4 regions of the Streptomyces sp. NPDC050636 genome follow, and region 2 is predicted to be linked to each of the others. Evidence: riboswitches for the same ligand, from Rfam matches in the RefSeq annotation. Region 2 holds a riboswitch; each other region holds the start of a gene.

The links. A riboswitch is a leader RNA that binds a small molecule or an ion and turns the genes downstream of it on or off. The one in region 2 is predicted to bind cobalamin.
Region 1: another riboswitch for cobalamin. It lies ahead of AB0I10_RS32715 (CbtB-domain containing protein); the one in region 2 lies ahead of AB0I10_RS26310 (CoA-acylating methylmalonate-semialdehyde dehydrogenase).
Region 3: another riboswitch for cobalamin. It lies ahead of AB0I10_RS14525 (iron ABC transporter permease); the one in region 2 lies ahead of AB0I10_RS26310 (CoA-acylating methylmalonate-semialdehyde dehydrogenase).
Region 4: another riboswitch for cobalamin. It lies ahead of cobN (cobaltochelatase subunit CobN); the one in region 2 lies ahead of AB0I10_RS26310 (CoA-acylating methylmalonate-semialdehyde dehydrogenase).

What each region holds. Positions count from the first base shown of each region.
Region 1 covers NZ_JBFAIP010000080.1:15,462-19,453, forward strand. The annotation lists gene AB0I10_RS32705 (SPW repeat protein) at 1-149, opposite strand, end outside; gene AB0I10_RS32710 (histidine phosphatase family protein) at 326-919, opposite strand; cobalamin riboswitch at 1,021-1,186, shown strand; gene AB0I10_RS32715 (CbtB-domain containing protein) at 1,230-1,448, shown strand; gene AB0I10_RS32720 (CbtA family protein) at 1,464-2,234, shown strand; gene ribA (GTP cyclohydrolase II) at 2,364-3,029, opposite strand; gene AB0I10_RS32730 (creatininase family protein) at 3,186-3,935, shown strand.
Region 2 covers NZ_JBFAIP010000044.1:24,142-28,133, reverse strand. The annotation lists gene aceA (isocitrate lyase) at 1-927, opposite strand, end outside; cobalamin riboswitch at 1,290-1,476, shown strand; gene AB0I10_RS26310 (CoA-acylating methylmalonate-semialdehyde dehydrogenase) at 1,676-3,175, shown strand; gene AB0I10_RS26305 (acyl-CoA dehydrogenase family protein) at 3,181-3,992, shown strand, end outside.
Region 3 covers NZ_JBFAIP010000014.1:41,738-45,729, reverse strand. The annotation lists gene AB0I10_RS14530 (FABP family protein) at 264-851, shown strand; cobalamin riboswitch at 879-1,007, shown strand; gene AB0I10_RS14525 (iron ABC transporter permease) at 1,156-2,199, shown strand; gene AB0I10_RS14520 (ABC transporter ATP-binding protein) at 2,199-2,969, shown strand; gene AB0I10_RS14515 (ABC transporter substrate-binding protein) at 2,982-3,992, shown strand, end outside.
Region 4 covers NZ_JBFAIP010000057.1:22,616-26,607, reverse strand. The annotation lists gene AB0I10_RS29150 (precorrin-8X methylmutase) at 1-335, opposite strand, end outside; gene cobG (precorrin-3B synthase) at 332-1,708, opposite strand; cobalamin riboswitch at 1,859-1,994, shown strand; gene cobN (cobaltochelatase subunit CobN) at 2,030-3,992, shown strand, end outside.

The sequences.
Region 1 (3,992 bases), on a different contig from region 2:
GAAATGGCGCAGTACAGGCCGACCAGGAACACCGGTCCGTCCACGAGTACTACGTCACGCCCGCCGAGGACGCGGTCGTATCGAGCTGCCATCTCTGAAGCGTCGGGGTGACCTGCGAGGTCTCCCCTGGTGTGTGAGACGTCGGCCATGCGACTCGCCTCCTTCGTCCGCAAGCCTGGCCGGATTCGCGTGGCATGGGGCCGCGCACCTTTATTCTGCACTTATGTCGCCTTTATGTGTAGATGGTGGAGGCGGCAATTTTCCCGGCAGCGGTGTTGTCGCGCACCGCGCCCGCAACCCCTTACCCCCGACCTCGCCCACGGCCTCATCCACTGCCCTCTTCACGGCCTCCATGGCCCAGCGACCGACCCAGCCCCAGGTTCCAGCGCCCGCTGCGACCGCTCAGCTCGGTCGCGGTCAGCGGGGCCACATCCAGCCGCCAGAACGCCTCCATCGGGAGCCGGAGGGCACACACCGTGGCGGCGCGCACGACATCCGGCTCCACTACGGCGAGCACGCGCCCCGACTCGGCGGCCACCCCCGTCAGCCAGGCCCCGACCCGGTCGCAGAGCTGCCGCAGCGATTCGCCGCCATGCCCCGCGAAGCCGGGATCCGAGAGCCAGGCGGACACCGCCTCCGGCTCGGCGTCGGCCACCTCCGCCAGGCTCCGGCCACGCCACCGGCCCATCGCACAGCCCGCCGGCGCCGGCATGGGCTCCGCCGGCAGCCCGAGTTCCTCGGCCGTACGACGACACCGCATCGACGGCGAGACCATGATCCGGTCGGCGCCCGGCAGCGTTCCGGCGGCGGTCCGGGCGCGGCGCAGTCCGGCCTCGCTCAACGGACCGTCGTCGTCGAAGCGCACCTCGCGCTGCGCCAAACCCGCGGCCGGTGAGATCAACGTCACCCGAGTTGTCATGCACTCTTCCCCAGCTCTTTCCGGACATCCACAACAGATCGCCCACCAGGGGAAGTTGACCGGCCGATGCGCCCTGTCCTGCGCCCCTCCGCCCCCTGTGCGGCCTTGGCCATGTGGCCGGTTCGCGATACCTTCCCGATGATATTGACGACGACATGACGGAAGCCGGTGGGATCCCGGCGCGGTCGCGCCACTGTATGTCCGGTTTTGACTCAGCCCAGCAGGGCCGGGACCGGGCAAGCCAGACCCGGCATGTCGTTACGCACTCCATCTACAGGGACGCGAGTTCCCCTTCTCAGGAGGTCCTGCCATGGCTCAGACCATCGCTCCGCCGGCCGCCGGCACCATCACCCCGGCCCCGCTCCCCCTCAAGGCGCTCGCCCCCTGGGCACTGTTCGTCGGCGTCCTGATGCTGGTCCTGCTGTACTTCATCGGCGCGGAGCAGGGTGCCACCTCGGTGTTCTCCGGTACGGACGTTCACGAGTGGGTCCACGACGGACGCCACCTGCTCGGCTTCCCCTGCCACTGATCGGACGCCGCACCCATGAACTCCCTCACCATCAGAAATCTTCTGGTGCGCGGCATGCTCGCCGGTCTGGCGGCCGGTGTCCTCACCCTCGTCGTCGCCTACTTCCTGGGCGAACCGCAGGTGGACGCCGCGATCGCGTTCGAGGAAAGCCACAGCCACGGCCATGAGCACGAGGTGGAGGCCGTCAGCCGCGGTATGCAGTCCACAGCGGGCCTGGCGACCGGCATCCTGGTCTACGGCGTGGCGCTGGGCGGTATCGCCGCCCTGGTCTTCTGCTTCGCACTGGGCCGGATCGGCCGCTTCAGCACCCGGGCCACGGCCGTCCTGGTGTCCGGCGGGGCGCTGCTGGTCTATCTCGTACCGTTCCTGAAGTACCCGGCCAACCCGCCGGCCGTCGGCGACCCCGACACCATCGGCCAGCGCACCGCCCTGTACTTCCTGATGATGCTGCTCGGCATCCTGCTGGCCGTCGGCGCGACGATTCTCGGCCGGCGCCTCGCTCCCAAGCTGGGCAACTGGTACGCCACGGTCGCGGGCGGCGCCGCGTTCGTGGTCGCCATCGGGATCGCGTACGCCTTCCTGCCGGCCTACGACAATGTGCCGCACGGATTCCCCGGCACATCGCTCTGGGAGTTCCGGCTGTCGACGCTCGCCGTTCAACTGGTGCTGTGGACCGCCTTCGGGCTGATCTTCGGTCATCTCGCGGAGCGCGTCGTACCGGCCAAGGAAGCCGCGGCTGCCACTGAGGCCAAGGCCGAGACCGAGGCCGCACCGGCGGCGACCTGACCCGGCACGCGCCGGAACATCGAGGAAGGCCCCGCGACGCCGATCGCGGGGCCTTTTTCGCTGCGTGGCCTTTCTGCTGCGAGACCGTTGCAAGACCATTTCGCTGCGGGGCCTTCCTCACTGCGCTCGTCAGAACAGGCCACGGACGCCGTCCAGGTGCGGCAGGTCGTGGTCGAGCCGCTCCCGTTTGGTCCGCAGATAGCGGATGTTCTCCGCGCGGGGCGGCATCAGCAGCGGGACCTGTTCGGCCACGGTGATGCCATGTCCGATCAGCGCCTCGCGCTTGCGCGGATTGTTCGACAGCAGCCGCACCGAGTGGACGCCGAGGTCCCGCAGCATCTCGGCCGCGACGCCGTATTCGCGGGCGTCGACCGGCAGACCGAGTGCGATATTCGCCTCGACCGTGTCCAGCCCGTCCTCCTGCAGCCGCATCGCCTGAAGCTTGGCCAGCAGTCCGATTCCCCGTCCCTCATGACCCTGGAGATAGACGAGAATGCCGCACCCTTCCGCCACTATCGCCTCCAGTGCGGCGGACAGTTGATCGCCGCATTCGCAGTGCGTGGACGCGAAGGCATCTCCGGTCAGGCATTCTGAATGCACCCGGGTCAGCGCCGTCTCCCCCATGACATCGCCATGGACCAGCGCCACTTGCTCGATTCCGCGATGGCGGTCCAGATAGCCGACGGCGAGGAATTCACCGTAGGTGGTGGGCAATCGGACCTCCACCATCCGTTCCACACGAGCGGCGTCATGCAACACGACATCAACATCGACATCAGCATCGGGGTCCGTCATGCCGCGATGGTACCCAGTGAAGAAACGATCCGCTCCGTTCGCTCACATCACGACAAGGTGTCCCAAGTGGGCGTCCTGTGCGATGGGTTGGCGGCAGGCCGCCGAAGCGCCCGCCGCACGGCACGCGCTGCCCCCTGTCGGCCTATGCTTCACACCATGACCGCTTCGGGACATCGGACTCCGGCCCTCGGCCTGCTGCCGGCCGACACCACGGAGGACGTACGGGCACGGCAGCCGGAAACAGCCGTACTCCCCATCGGCAGCCTCGAACAGCACGGCGCTTTTCTCCCGTTGACGACCGATACCGTGATCGCCTGCACCATCGCGGGAGAAATCGCCGCGGCCCACCCCGTCCAGCTGCTACCGCCGCTGACCATCTCCTGCTCGCACGAGCATGCCGCATGGCCGGGAACCGTCAGCATTTCGGCACGGACCCTGCACGCCGTGGTGACGGATATCGCCGATTCGCTTCGCCGGTCCGGTATCGGCACCCTGATTCTCGTCAATGGCCACGGCGGAAATTACGTGCTGCGCAACGTGGTTCAGGAATCCGCCGGAAGCGGGACGCGTATGGCCCTCTTCCCCGGCTCGGCCGACTGGGACGCAGCACGCGCACGGGCCGGGGTACGGACGTCTTCGCACAGCGATATGCATGCGGGGGAATTGGAGACGTCCATTCTGCTGCACGCCCATCCCGAACTGGTCAGGCCCGGTTATGAATCGGCCGATCACGTGGCGGACGAGCGGAAGCATCTGCTGACCCTCGGTATGGCCGCCTATACCGAAACCGGGGTCATCGGCCGACCGTCCCTGGCATCCGCCCGGAAGGGAAAGGAACTGCTGGCCGGTCTGGTCGAGGCGTTCGGTGAGTATGCGGCGCTGCTCGGCCGGGACCCGCGAGGGTGAGGACGCGAAGGTGGGGAGCGGCGTGAGGAATGGCGTGAGGAATGCTTGAGGAGCGGC
Region 2 (3,992 bases):
GAGCATCTGGTCGGGGTGCTCGGCGTGGATCGCCTCGGCGAACTCGCGGGCCTGCGCCAGGTCCGGCGTCCCCGTCTCCACCCAGATGAGGTCGGCGTACGGGGCGTACGCCAGGCCGCGGGCGATGACCGGGCCCATGCCGTTCTGGACGCGGTAGAAGCCCTCCGCGGTGCGCTCGCCGGTGACGAACCGGGCGTCGCGCTCGTCGATGTCGCTGGTGAGGAGGTTGGCGGCGAGCGCATCGGTGCGGGCGACGATCACCGTCGGGACATCGGCGATGTCGGCGGCGAGGCGGGCGGAGTTGAGGGTGCGGATGTGCTGGCCGGTGGGGACCAGGACCTTGCCGCCGAGGTGGCCGCACTTCTTCTCGGAGGCGAGCTGGTCCTCGTAGTGGATACCGGCCGCGCCGGCCGCGATCATCGCCTTGGTCAGCTCGAAGGCGTTGAGGGGCCCGCCGAACCCGGCCTCGGCGTCGGCCACGATCGGCGCGAGCCAGTCCGTGGTGTCACCGTTGCCCTCGGCGGTGGCGATCTGGTCGGCGCGCAGCAACGCGTTGTTGATCCGGCGGACCACCTGCGGCACGGAGTTGGCGGGGTACAGGCTCTGGTCGGGGTAGGTGTGGCCGGCCTGGTTGGCGTCCGCGGCGACCTGCCAGCCGGACAGGTAGATGGCCTGGAGACCGGCCTTGACCTGCTGCACCGCCTGACCGCCGGTCAGCGCACCGAGCGCGTGGATGTAGTCCTGCTCGTGCAGTTGCCGCCACAGCCGCTCGGCGCCGCGCCGGGCGAGCGTGTGCTCCTCACGGACGCTGCCCGACAGCCGCACCACGTCCTCGGCCGTGTAGGTGCGCTCGATACCCTTCCAGCGCGGGTCGGTAGCCCACCGCTGCGCCAGCTCTGCGGCCGTCGTCGTGCTTGCCTGTGCCATGACCGTCTCCCGGGTCTGCCTGTATCTCGTCAAAGTTGCGAATGTGGCACTGAGTGCCGTATTCGGATGCGGCCCGCCGGAGGTCCCTGCGCGATCAAGGGTGAGCAATGTTGCGCGGACTTCCGTCCGGAACGGCCGGGTTCTCCGACATCAGGGCGTGAATCGTGCCCGGTGTTCCGCTTCGGTCGCCGGTTCCGGCGGGCCGTACTCAGACTTTGGCACCGGCACTGAGTGCCATCAAGCGGGGAAGTGTGCCAAGTTTTGTGTATCTTCCCGCCCGTCTTTGCCAACCTTGCGAAGGTGCGGAGCGGCGATGTTCTGCTGCGCGGACGCGGCGGGGTGGACTTACTAGGACGTCCAACTATATGTTCGGGGGACAAGGCCCGCGGTGCAGGGAAGCCGGTGTGATTCCGGCGCGGTCCCGCCACTGTGACCGGGGAATGCGCTCCCCGAAAGAGACCGGCCACTGACGGAGAAGTCCGTCGGGAAGGCCGGGGAGCGTGTACTGATCCGGGAGTCAGGATACCGGCCGCGGGACGTTCCGTGTTGTCCACGAGGATGGAGCAGACACGCATGGCACCGGTGTGCACCCACGCCCCTGGCCGGCGAATCCGACGGGTACCGACCGCCGACGACTGACGGCCACCCAGCCCCTGCGCTTCTCGCGCCGCCCCGCACGCACGCCACCCGGTGTCCGTGCCGGGCCGGCGCGCCATCCCCGGATCTCACCTGACGAGAGCAGGCTTTCATGGTCCGTGAACTGGCACATTTCATCGGCGGCAAACACACCCCGGGAACCTCGGGGATCTACGGCGATGTGTACGACCCCAACACCGGCGAGGTGCAGGCCCGCGTCCCGCTCGCCGACCGCGGTGAGACCGAGGCGGCGATCGCCGACGCCGCCTCGGCCCAGTGCGAGTGGGGCGAGTGGAATCCGCAGCGCCGCGCCCGCGTGCTGCTGAAGTTCCTGCAACTCGTGGAAGGGGAACGGGAGTCGCTGGCCCGGCTGCTGTCGTCGGAGCACGGCAAGACCGTCGCCGACGCCCACGGAGACCTCCAACGCGGCCTGGAGGTCGTCGAGTTCGCCGCGGGCATCCCGCATCTGCTCAAGGGCGAGTTCACCGACAACGCCGGCACCGGCATCGACGTCCACTCCCTGCGCGGGCCCATCGGTGTCACCGCCGGCATCACCCCGTTCAACTTCCCCGCGATGATCCCCCTGTGGAAGGCCGCCCCCGCCCTCGCCTGCGGCAACTCCTTCATCCTCAAACCCTCCGAGCGCGACCCCTCGGTACCGCTCAGGCTCGCCGAGCTGTTCCTGGAGGCGGGGCTTCCGCCAGGCGTCCTCAACGTCGTCAACGGGGGCAAGGAAGCGGTCGACACTCTGCTGTCGGACCCGCGGGTCGGCGCGCTCGGCTTCGTCGGCTCGACGCCGATCGCCGCACACATCTACGCCACCGCCGCCGCGCACGGCAAGCGAGCCCAGTGCTTCGGCGGAGCCAAGAACCACATGATCGTGATGCCGGACGCCGACCTCGACCAGGCCGTCGACGCCCTGATCGGCGCGGGATACGGCTCGGCGGGGGAGCGTTGCATGGCGATCTCCGTGGCCGTCCCTGTCGGCGAGACCACCGCCGACGCCCTGGTGGAACGCCTGAAGGAGCGCATCGGGCAGCTGCGCATCGGCCGTTCCGACGACCCCGATGCCGACTTCGGGCCTCTGGTCGGCCGGGATGCCCTCGACCGGGTACGCCGTTATGTCGACATCGGCGTCAACGAAGGCGCAGAACTCATCGTGGACGGCAGGGACTTCACACTCACCGGACACGAGAACGGCTTCTTCGCGGGTGCCTCGCTCTTCGACCGCGTCACCCCGCAGATGCGCGTCTACCGCGAAGAGATCTTCGGACCCGTCCTGTGCGTCGTGCGCGCCGCCGACTACGAAGAGGCGCTGCGGCTGCCCAGCGAGCATCCCTACGGCAACGGGGTCGCGATCTTCACCCGTGACGGGGACACCGCCCGCGACTTCACCCGCCGGGTCAACACCGGCATGGTCGGCGTGAACGTGCCCATCCCGGTCCCGGTCGCGTACCACACCTTCGGCGGCTGGAAGCGCTCGGGATTCGGCGACCTCAACCAGCACGGGCCGGACGCGATCCGCTTCTACACCCGGACCAAGACCGTCACCTCGCGCTGGCCCTCGGGGGCCAAGGAGGGCGCGAGCTTCACCATCCCGACCATGAAGTGAGCGCCATGACCACCACCATGCTCACCGACGACCAGCTCGCCCTCGTCGAGGCCACGCTCGACTTCGCACAGGACCATCTCGCCCCGCACGCGGTGCAGTGGGACCAGGACAAGCACTTCCCGCTGGATGTCCTGCGCAAGGCCGCGGGCATCGGGCTCGGCGGCGTCTATGTGCGGGAGGAGGCCGGCGGCAGCGGGCTCAGCCGCGCCGACGGCGTGCTGGTCTTCGAGACGCTGGCCTCCGGATGCCCGTCCATCGCCGGATTCGTCTCCATCCACAACATGGTCGCCTGGATGATCGACCACTACGGCGATGCCGACCAGCGCGAGCGATGGCTGCCGCGCCTGTGCGCCATGGAGGACCTGGGCAGTTACTGCCTGACCGAGCCGGGTGCCGGCTCGGACGCCGCCGCCCTGCGCACCCGCGCCGTACGCGACGGCGACGACTACCTCCTCACCGGCGTCAAGCAGTTCATCTCCGGCGCGGGGGCCTCCCAGGTGTACGTCGTCATGGCACGCACCGGCGACGACGGACCCCGTGGCATCTCCGCGTTCCTCGTCGACAAGGACGACCCCGGGCTGTCCTTCGGCCCGAACGAGAAGAAGATGGGCTGGAACGCCCAGCCCACCCGCCAGGTGATCCTCGACGGGGTACGGGTGCCCGCCGACCGGTTGCTGGGCCGGGAGGGCGACGGCTTCCGCATCGCCATGAACGGGCTGAACGGCGGTCGCCTCGGCATCGCCGCCTGCTCGCTCGGCGGTGCCCGCGCCGCCCTCGACGGCAGCCTGGTCCACCTCGCCGACCGCGAGGCGTTCGG
Region 3 (3,992 bases), on a different contig from region 2:
AGAGCTTGGCGGCGGACCTCACAGCGCCGCTGCCACGGTCGCCGACTAGACTCGCAGGCGGTCCGTAACCTCACTCCGTCCAAGGAGCGCGCTCGTGCTTGAGGCAGTCTTCACCACCCTGCTCGTCCTCGTCGGCGTCGGCGTGGTCGCTTTCGCCGGTCTGACCTGGAAGAAGCTGTACCAGGGCCAGCGCTGACCTGCCCGTCCTCCGTACGAGCGCGTCGCGCACCCCTCCTTTCGCCCCCTAAAGATCGCCTGAGCTCATGATCGAGATCCCGTCCGACCTGAACCCGGCCCTCGTGCCGCTCGCCTTCCTCCTCGGCAACTGGGAGGGCGCGGGCGTCGCCGACTTCCCTGGCACCGAGAAGTGCAACTTCGGGCAGGAGGTCACCTTCACCCACGACGGCCGTGACTTCCTCGAATACACCTCGCACAGCTGGGTGCTCGACAGCGAGGGCAAGAAGGTCCGCCCGCTGGAGACCGAGAGCGGCTACTGGCGGATCGACGCGGACCGCAGGGTCGAGATCGTGATGATCCGCGACCAGGGCGTGGTCGAGGTCTGGTACGGCGAGCTCGCCGACCGGAAGCCGCAGATCGACCTGGCCACCGACGCCGTCGCGCGCACCGCGGCCTCCGGCCCGTACAGCGGCGGCAAGCGGCTCTACGGCTATGTCAACGGCGACCTGATGTGGGTCGGCGAGAAGGCCACCCCCGACGTGCCGCTGCGCCCGTACATGTCGGCGCAACTGAAGAAGGTCGCCGATCTGAAGCAGTGGGCGGAGAGCCTGCCCGACGACATGCCGGACGGCGTCTCCTTCTTCAACCCGGACGGCACGCCCTACAAGGGCTGACCGGCACAGCAGCACAGCAGCACAGCAGCACCCAGTACGACCCAGCGTTACGCGCCCCGCGGGGGAAGTCCGGTGAGAGTCCGGCGCTGACCCGCAACGGTTGAGCGGAAGCCCCTTCCGCAAGCCCGATCACCCGCGGCGGCGCCTGATCCTGACAACTCGCCGTGGACTGCGATGGGACACCGCCGTTGCCTGGGGGCACTCCCCCGGCCGGCGCTGGGGGGACCCCCGCTCAGCGTCAGCTGGGGGCGCTCCGGGCCGCCGCTCCTTTCCGCATGGACGCGGCCCGAGCCGAAGGCTCCTCTTGGCACCCCCCGCCCGTACCGCCCCCTTGGCGGCCGCGCTCTCCCTCGCCCTCCTCGGCTCCCTGCTCTGCGGGGTCGGCCTCGGCGCCGCCGGGGTGAGCTGGCCGCAGGTGCTGCGCTATCTCGGCGCCGGGCTGACCGGCGGCACCATCGCGCCCGACGAGGTCCCCGCCTACACCATCGTGTGGGAGCTGCGCTTCCCACGGGCCGTGCTGGCCGCCGTCGTGGGCGCCGGGCTCTCCGCCATCGGCGTGGCCGTACAGGCCATGGTCCGTAACGCCCTCGCCGACCCCTTCGTCCTCGGCATCTCCTCCGGCGCCGCCGTCGGCGCCAACGCCGTGCTCCTCTTCGGGGCGCTCGGCACGCTCGGCGTCTGGGCACTGTCGGTGTCCGCGTTCGTCTCCGCGCTGATCGCGATGGTGCTGGTGTACGCGGCGGCCCGCACCGTCCACGGGCTCACCCCGCTGCGCCTGGTCCTCACCGGCTCGGCCATGTACTACGGCTTCTCCGCCATCACCACCCTCATGGTGTTCACCGCCGACCGCGGCGAGGCCGCCCGCTCCGCGATGATGTGGCTGCTGGGCAGCCTGAGCGGGGCCGGCTGGGGCTCGGTGCCGATAGCCGCGGCCGCGGTGGCCGCCGCGCTGGCATATCTGCTGCTCTCCGCGGGCCGGCTGAACGCACTGGCCATGGGCGACGAGACGGCCGCCGCCCTCGGGGTCGACGGGGAGCGGCTGCGCCGTGAACTGTTCGTCGTCGCCGCGGCGGTCACCGGCGCGGTGGTCGCCGTCAGCGGCGCGATCGGCTTCGTGGGCCTGATGGTGCCGCATGTGACGCGGATGCTGGTCGGCGCCGACCACCGCCGGGTGCTGGCCGTCGCGCCGCTGCTGGGCGCGGTGCTGCTGGTGTGGGTCGATCTGCTGTCCCGCGTACTGCTGGCACCCGTGGAACTCCCGGTGGGCGCGCTCACCGCCGTGATCGGCGTGCCCTGCTTCGTCCTGCTGATGCGGCGGCGCGGCTACACCTTCGGAGGCGGCGCCTGATGCGGATCGACATCGAGGACCTGTGCGTCGAGGTGGCCGGAAACCGCCTCGTCCACGACATCGCGCTGCAGGCCGGCAGCGGGCGGCTCGTCGGACTGGTCGGCCCCAACGGCAGCGGCAAATCCACCCTGCTGCGCTGCGTCTACCGCGCGCTGCGCCCGGCCGCGGGGACGGTGCGGCTGGACGGCGCGGACCTGCACGCCATGGACACGCGCGAGGGCGCCCGGCGGCTGGCCGCGCTCCCCCAAGAGGCGTCCACGGAGTTCGACTTCACCGTCGCCGAGGTCGTCGCGATGGGGCGGCTGCCGCATCAGCGCGGCTCGGGCCGGGCGAGCGCGGCGGACACCGAGGTGTGCGGGCGCGCGCTGACCCGGGTCGGCGCGGACCATCTGGCCGAACGGGGCTTTCTCAGCCTGTCCGGCGGCGAGAAGCAGCGGGTGCTGATCGCCCGCGCGCTGGCCCAGGAGCCCGAGGTGCTGGTGCTCGACGAGCCCACCAACCACCTTGACATCGCCCAGCAGTTGGAGGTCCTGGCACTGGTCCGGGACAGCCGGCTGACCGTGCTCACCGCCCTTCACGACCTCAATCTGGCCGCCGTGCACTGCGATGAGCTCTACGTCATCGCACACGGCCGGATCGTCGACTCGGGCCCGCCGCACGACGTCCTGACCCCCGAGCTGCTCGGCGAGGTCTTCGGCGTCCGCGCGCACCGCGTACGCCACCCCGAATCCGGCGCCGTACAGCTCCTGTTCGACCGCCTCAGCCCCTAAGGACCAGCCGCCATGCCCCGCCGCGCCCCCGTACTGCTCACCGCCCTCTCGCTCGCCGCCCTCACCGGCTGCGGCGCGCAGGTCTCCTCCGACGCCAAGAGCGCCCCGGCCCGCTCCGGCCACTACCCCGTCACCATCGAGAACTGCGGCGTCAAGACGACGTACGACAAGGCGCCCCGGCGCGTGGTCACCAACGACGTGGGCATCGCCGACATCATGTTCGCGCTCGGCCTTGAGGACCACATGGCGGGCTATGTGATGCCCTCCTACCGGGGCAAGATCGAGGCGGTGGCCTGGAAGGACGCGTACGAGTCGACGCCCTGGCTCTCCAAGAAGGCCATCACCAAGGAGATCGCCCTGGACGCCAGGGCCGATCTGGTCTTCGCGGGCTGGAACTACGGCTTCGGTGAGGCCACCGGTGTCACCCCCGCCTCACTCAAGAAGCTCGGTATCGGCAGCTACGTCCTGACCGAGTCCTGCCGCAACGGCACCACCGGCAGCTCGCGCGGTGTGATGCCACCCCTGGAGGCCCTCTACGCCGACCTGGAGACACTGGGCAAGATCTTCGACGTGGAGGACCGGGCCGCCGCGCTGATCAAGAAGTACCAGAACCAGATCGCCGATGCGCAGGCCAAGGCCCCCAAGGCGGGCGACCGCCCTTCCGTCTTCCTCTACGACGGCGGCGAGGACAAGCCGATGACCTCGGGCAAGTACGCCGGCCCGCACGACATCATCACCAAGGCCGGCGGCAACCACGTCATGAAGGACCTGAAGGACTCCTGGACGACGGTCGGCTGGGAGACCATCGTGGAGCGCAACCCCGAGGTGATCGTGATCAACGACTACGGCACCCCCACCGCCGCGCAGAAGAAGGCGTTCCTCACGTCGTACCCGCCCCTCGCGAACGTCTCGGCGGTCAAGAACAACCACATCTACGTCATGGATTACGCCGATCTGGTCGAGAGCCCGCGCAATCCCGCCGCCGTCACCGCACTGGCCGACTATCTGCGGGACGTACGAAGG
Region 4 (3,992 bases), on a different contig from region 2:
ATACGGGCCGCCAGGTCCGGCACCGTCGGGTCGGCGAGGGTGCACAGCACGTCGTTGTTCGCCGGCAGCCGCTTACGGGTGACGCCACTGGCGACCATGTTGGCGTCGCACAGGATCGGCGCGCCGGCGCGCAGCGCCTTACGGGCGTTCGCCGCCACCTCGGGGGTGAAGGCGAGATCGCGTACGAGGTCGACCATGCCGCAGGCGTGGATCATCCGGACCGCGACCTTGCTGACGTCGGCGGGCAGGCCTGCGAGGTCCGCCTCGGCGCGGATGGTGGCGAAGGACTGGCGGTAGATCGACGCCCCGTCCTTCTCGTAGTCGAACGCGGTCACTGTGGCCTCGTTTCTTGTGTTGCCGGTGGTGCATCCGGCCGGACGACGGATACCTGGTAGCCCTCCGACGTTGCCAGGACGTCGATCCAGGTGCCGTGCGGGTGTCCGCAGCGGCGTTCGCAGCCGGACCAGTAGAGGGGGAGATCCCGTACGGGGATGTCGGGTACGGGGATGTCGGGTACGGCGGCGGGGAGGGTGCCCGGCACGGGTGTGCCTGCCGTGACCGCGGTCGCGGCGTCCGCGCGTACGTCCGAGCGGGACTTGGCGCAGCCGGGGCGGCCGGTGCAGGCGCCGAGCCGGTGCCAGGGGGAGGCGGGGTCGGTGACCAGCCCGGCGGCGGCCAGCTCGCGCAGCCGGGGTTCGGCCGTGGCGGTCGACAGGCCGGGGATGACCACGCCGCGCCAGGGGGTGAGCCGCAGTTCGCCGGCTCCGTCGTCGGCGGCAACGGCGGTCAGCAGGCGCCACTGCGCGACGGTCAGCCGGCCGAGCGGCGCCAGGACGGAGAGCGCGCGGCGGCCGTCGGGTCCTTCGACGATCCCGGGGAGGGGAACGGGAGCGCGCCCGGCCGAGGTGTCCTCTGCCCCGACGCACTCTGCCCCGACGTACTCCGCCTCAACCCCTGCCTCTCGCAACGCATCCGCCACATCGCGCGCGTTCAGGGCATATCCGGCAGGAAGTTCGCGCACCCGCCACGCCCCCGTGCCGCCCGCCTCCGCGGCGGCCAGGAACGTCTCGGCGGTGGCGAGCGCCGCGCGCGGTACGTCCGGGTCGGCGATCCGCACCGCCGCCGGATCGTCGCCGATGTACAGCAGCGCCCCACCTCCGGAGGCGCCCCCCGGCGCACCGTCGCTCGCCCCTTCTGCGACCAAGGTCACATCCCCGCCGAGCGCCGCCACATCGCCCCGCCCGTCGTCCAGGACGAACAGAAATCGGCCGGAGAGGGCGGTCGCGGACGTGCTCGCGCAGAGCAGGGCGTCCAGCTGCCGGGCCCACAACTGCACGTCAGAGTGGGTGTGATGGTCCAGGCAGGCCAGCGGGGAGGCCAGGATGTTGCGGATGCGTTCATGGCGCGCGGAGGGCAGCAGGCCGGCGGCGCGCAGAAGATCCGCCAGCTCCTGGCCGCAGCCGTCCGGGAGGCCGCGGAGCTCCGCGTTGCCGCGCGAGGTGAGGGAGAGCTGGCCGTCGCCGAGCCGCTCCGCGGCGTCGGCCAGCGCAGTTGCCTGATGTGCCGTCAAATAACCGGCGGGTAGCCGCACTCGCGAGAGCCGGCCGTCGGCGGCGGAGTGCAGCCGCAGCGCTCCCGGGCAGGCGTCACCGCGGTCCCGTACGGGCGGTTCGGCCCCATGGGGGCTGAGCTCGGGGGATGGCGGCATGGCGGCGAGCATACCGACGTCGGGGAACGGCGGATCCGGGCTCCGGGCGGACGGAGATCCGGCCTTGCGCTCCCCCGGCGCGGGGTCTGGAGGTGCGCCCTCCCCCGCACCGCCCCCAGCCCTTACTATGCAGGTCGGTGGGTCAGCTGGCCCGCCGGACGCCAGCGACGGCGCTGGGCCTTGTGCCCAAGGGAGGAAGCCCGGTGAGAATCCGGCGCGGTCCCGCCACTGTGAACCCGGCCACCACCGGGTGAGCCAGGAACTCCCGTCGTCCACACGACCACCCGGGGCGCGGACACCCCGAGGAAGGCCTGCGCTCGCATGCTCCTGCTGCTGTCGACCTCCGACACCGACCTGCTCAGCGCCCGCGCTGCCACCGGTCCCGTGCCGTACCGGCTCGCCAACCCCGCCCGCCTCGAAGTCGATGAGCTGCCCGCGCTGCTGGACGGTGTCGATCTCGTCGTCGTACGCCTCCTCGGCGGCATCCGCGCCTGGCAGGAAGGCCTCGACCTGCTGCTCGCCGAGGACCAGCACCGGCCGGTGATCGTTCTCACGGGAGAACAGGCCCCCGACGCCCAGCTCATGGAGGCGTCCACGGTCCCGGTCGGCCTCGCGGCCGAGGCGCACGCCTACCTCGCGCACGGCGGTCCCGCCAACCTCGAACAGCTCGCCCGCTTCCTGTCCGACACCGTGCTGCTGACCGGCCACGGCTTCGAGCCGCCGGCGCCCGCCCCCACCTGGGGACAGCTGGACCACACCCCGCTGCCCGGCGTCACCGCCGACGCCCCGCTCATCGCCGTGCTCTACTACCGCGCCCACCACATGAGCGGCAACACCGGCTTCGTACGGGCCCTGTGCGAGCAGATCGAGCGCGCGGGCGGCCGTGCCCTCCCGCTCTTCGTCGCCTCGCTGCGCGCCCCCGAACCGGAGCTGATCGACGCGCTGCGGCCGGCCGACGCCATCGTCACCACCGTCCTGGCCGCCGGCGGCACCAAGCCCGCGGAGGCGTCGGCCGGCGGCGACGATGAGTCCTGGGACGCCGGCGCGCTCGCCGCCCTGGACGTGCCGATCCTCCAGGCGCTGTGCCTGACCGGTTCGCGTGCCGCCTGGGAGGAGAACGACGAGGGCCTGTCCCCGCTGGACGCCGCCTCGCAGATCGCGGTCCCGGAGTTCGACGGCCGCCTGATCACCGTGCCGTTCTCCTTCAAGGAGGTCGACGAGGACGGTCTGCCGGTGTACGTCGCCGACCCCGAGCGCGCCGCCCGGGTCGCCGGTATCGCCGTACGCCACGCCCGGCTGCGCCATATCCCGGCCGCCGACAAGCGCCTGGCGCTGGTCCTCTCCGCATACCCCACCAAGCACTCCCGTATCGGCAACGCGGTCGGCCTGGACACCCCGGCGAGCGCCGTGGCGCTGCTGCGCCGCCTCCGCGCCGATGGCTACGACTTCGGTGACGAGTCCGCGGAGCCGGTGCCCGGTCTGGCCTCCGGCGACGGCGACGAGCTGATCTACGCCCTCATCGAGGCCGGCGGCCACGACCAGGAGTGGCTCACCGAGGAGCAGCTCGCCCGCAACCCGGTCCGTATCCCGGCCGCCGACTACAAGCGCTGGTACGCCACGCTGCCGCAGGAACTCCGCGACGCCGTCGAGCAGCACTGGGGCCCGCCGCCCGGCGAGATGTTCGTCGACCGCAGCCGCAACCCCGAGGGCGACATCGTCCTGGCGGCCCTGCGCCGCGGCAATCTCCTCGTCCTCATCCAGCCCCCGCGCGGCTTCGGCGAGAACCCCATCGCGATCTACCACGACCCCGATCTGCCGCCCTCGCACCACTACTTGGCGGCCTACCGCTGGATCGCGGCCTCGCAGCAGGACGGCGGCTTCGGGGCGGACGCCATGGTCCACCTCGGCAAGCACGGCAACCTGGAGTGGCTGCCGGGGAAGAATGCCGGGCTCTCCGCCGCCTGTGGGCCCGACGCCGCGCTCGGCGACCTTCCCCTCATCTACCCCTTCCTGGTCAACGACCCCGGCGAGGGCACCCAGGCCAAGCGCCGCGTCCACGCCACCCTCGTCGACCACCTCGTCCCGCCCATGGCGCGCGCCGAGTCGTACGGCGACATCGCCCGCCTGGAGCAGCTGCTCGACGAGTACGCCGCCATCTCCTCGATGGACCCGGCCAAGCTGCCCGCCATCCGCGCCCAGATCTGGACCCTGATCCAGGCCGCCAAGCTCGACCACGACCTGGGCCTGGAAGACCGTCCCGACGACGACGGCTTCGACGACTTCC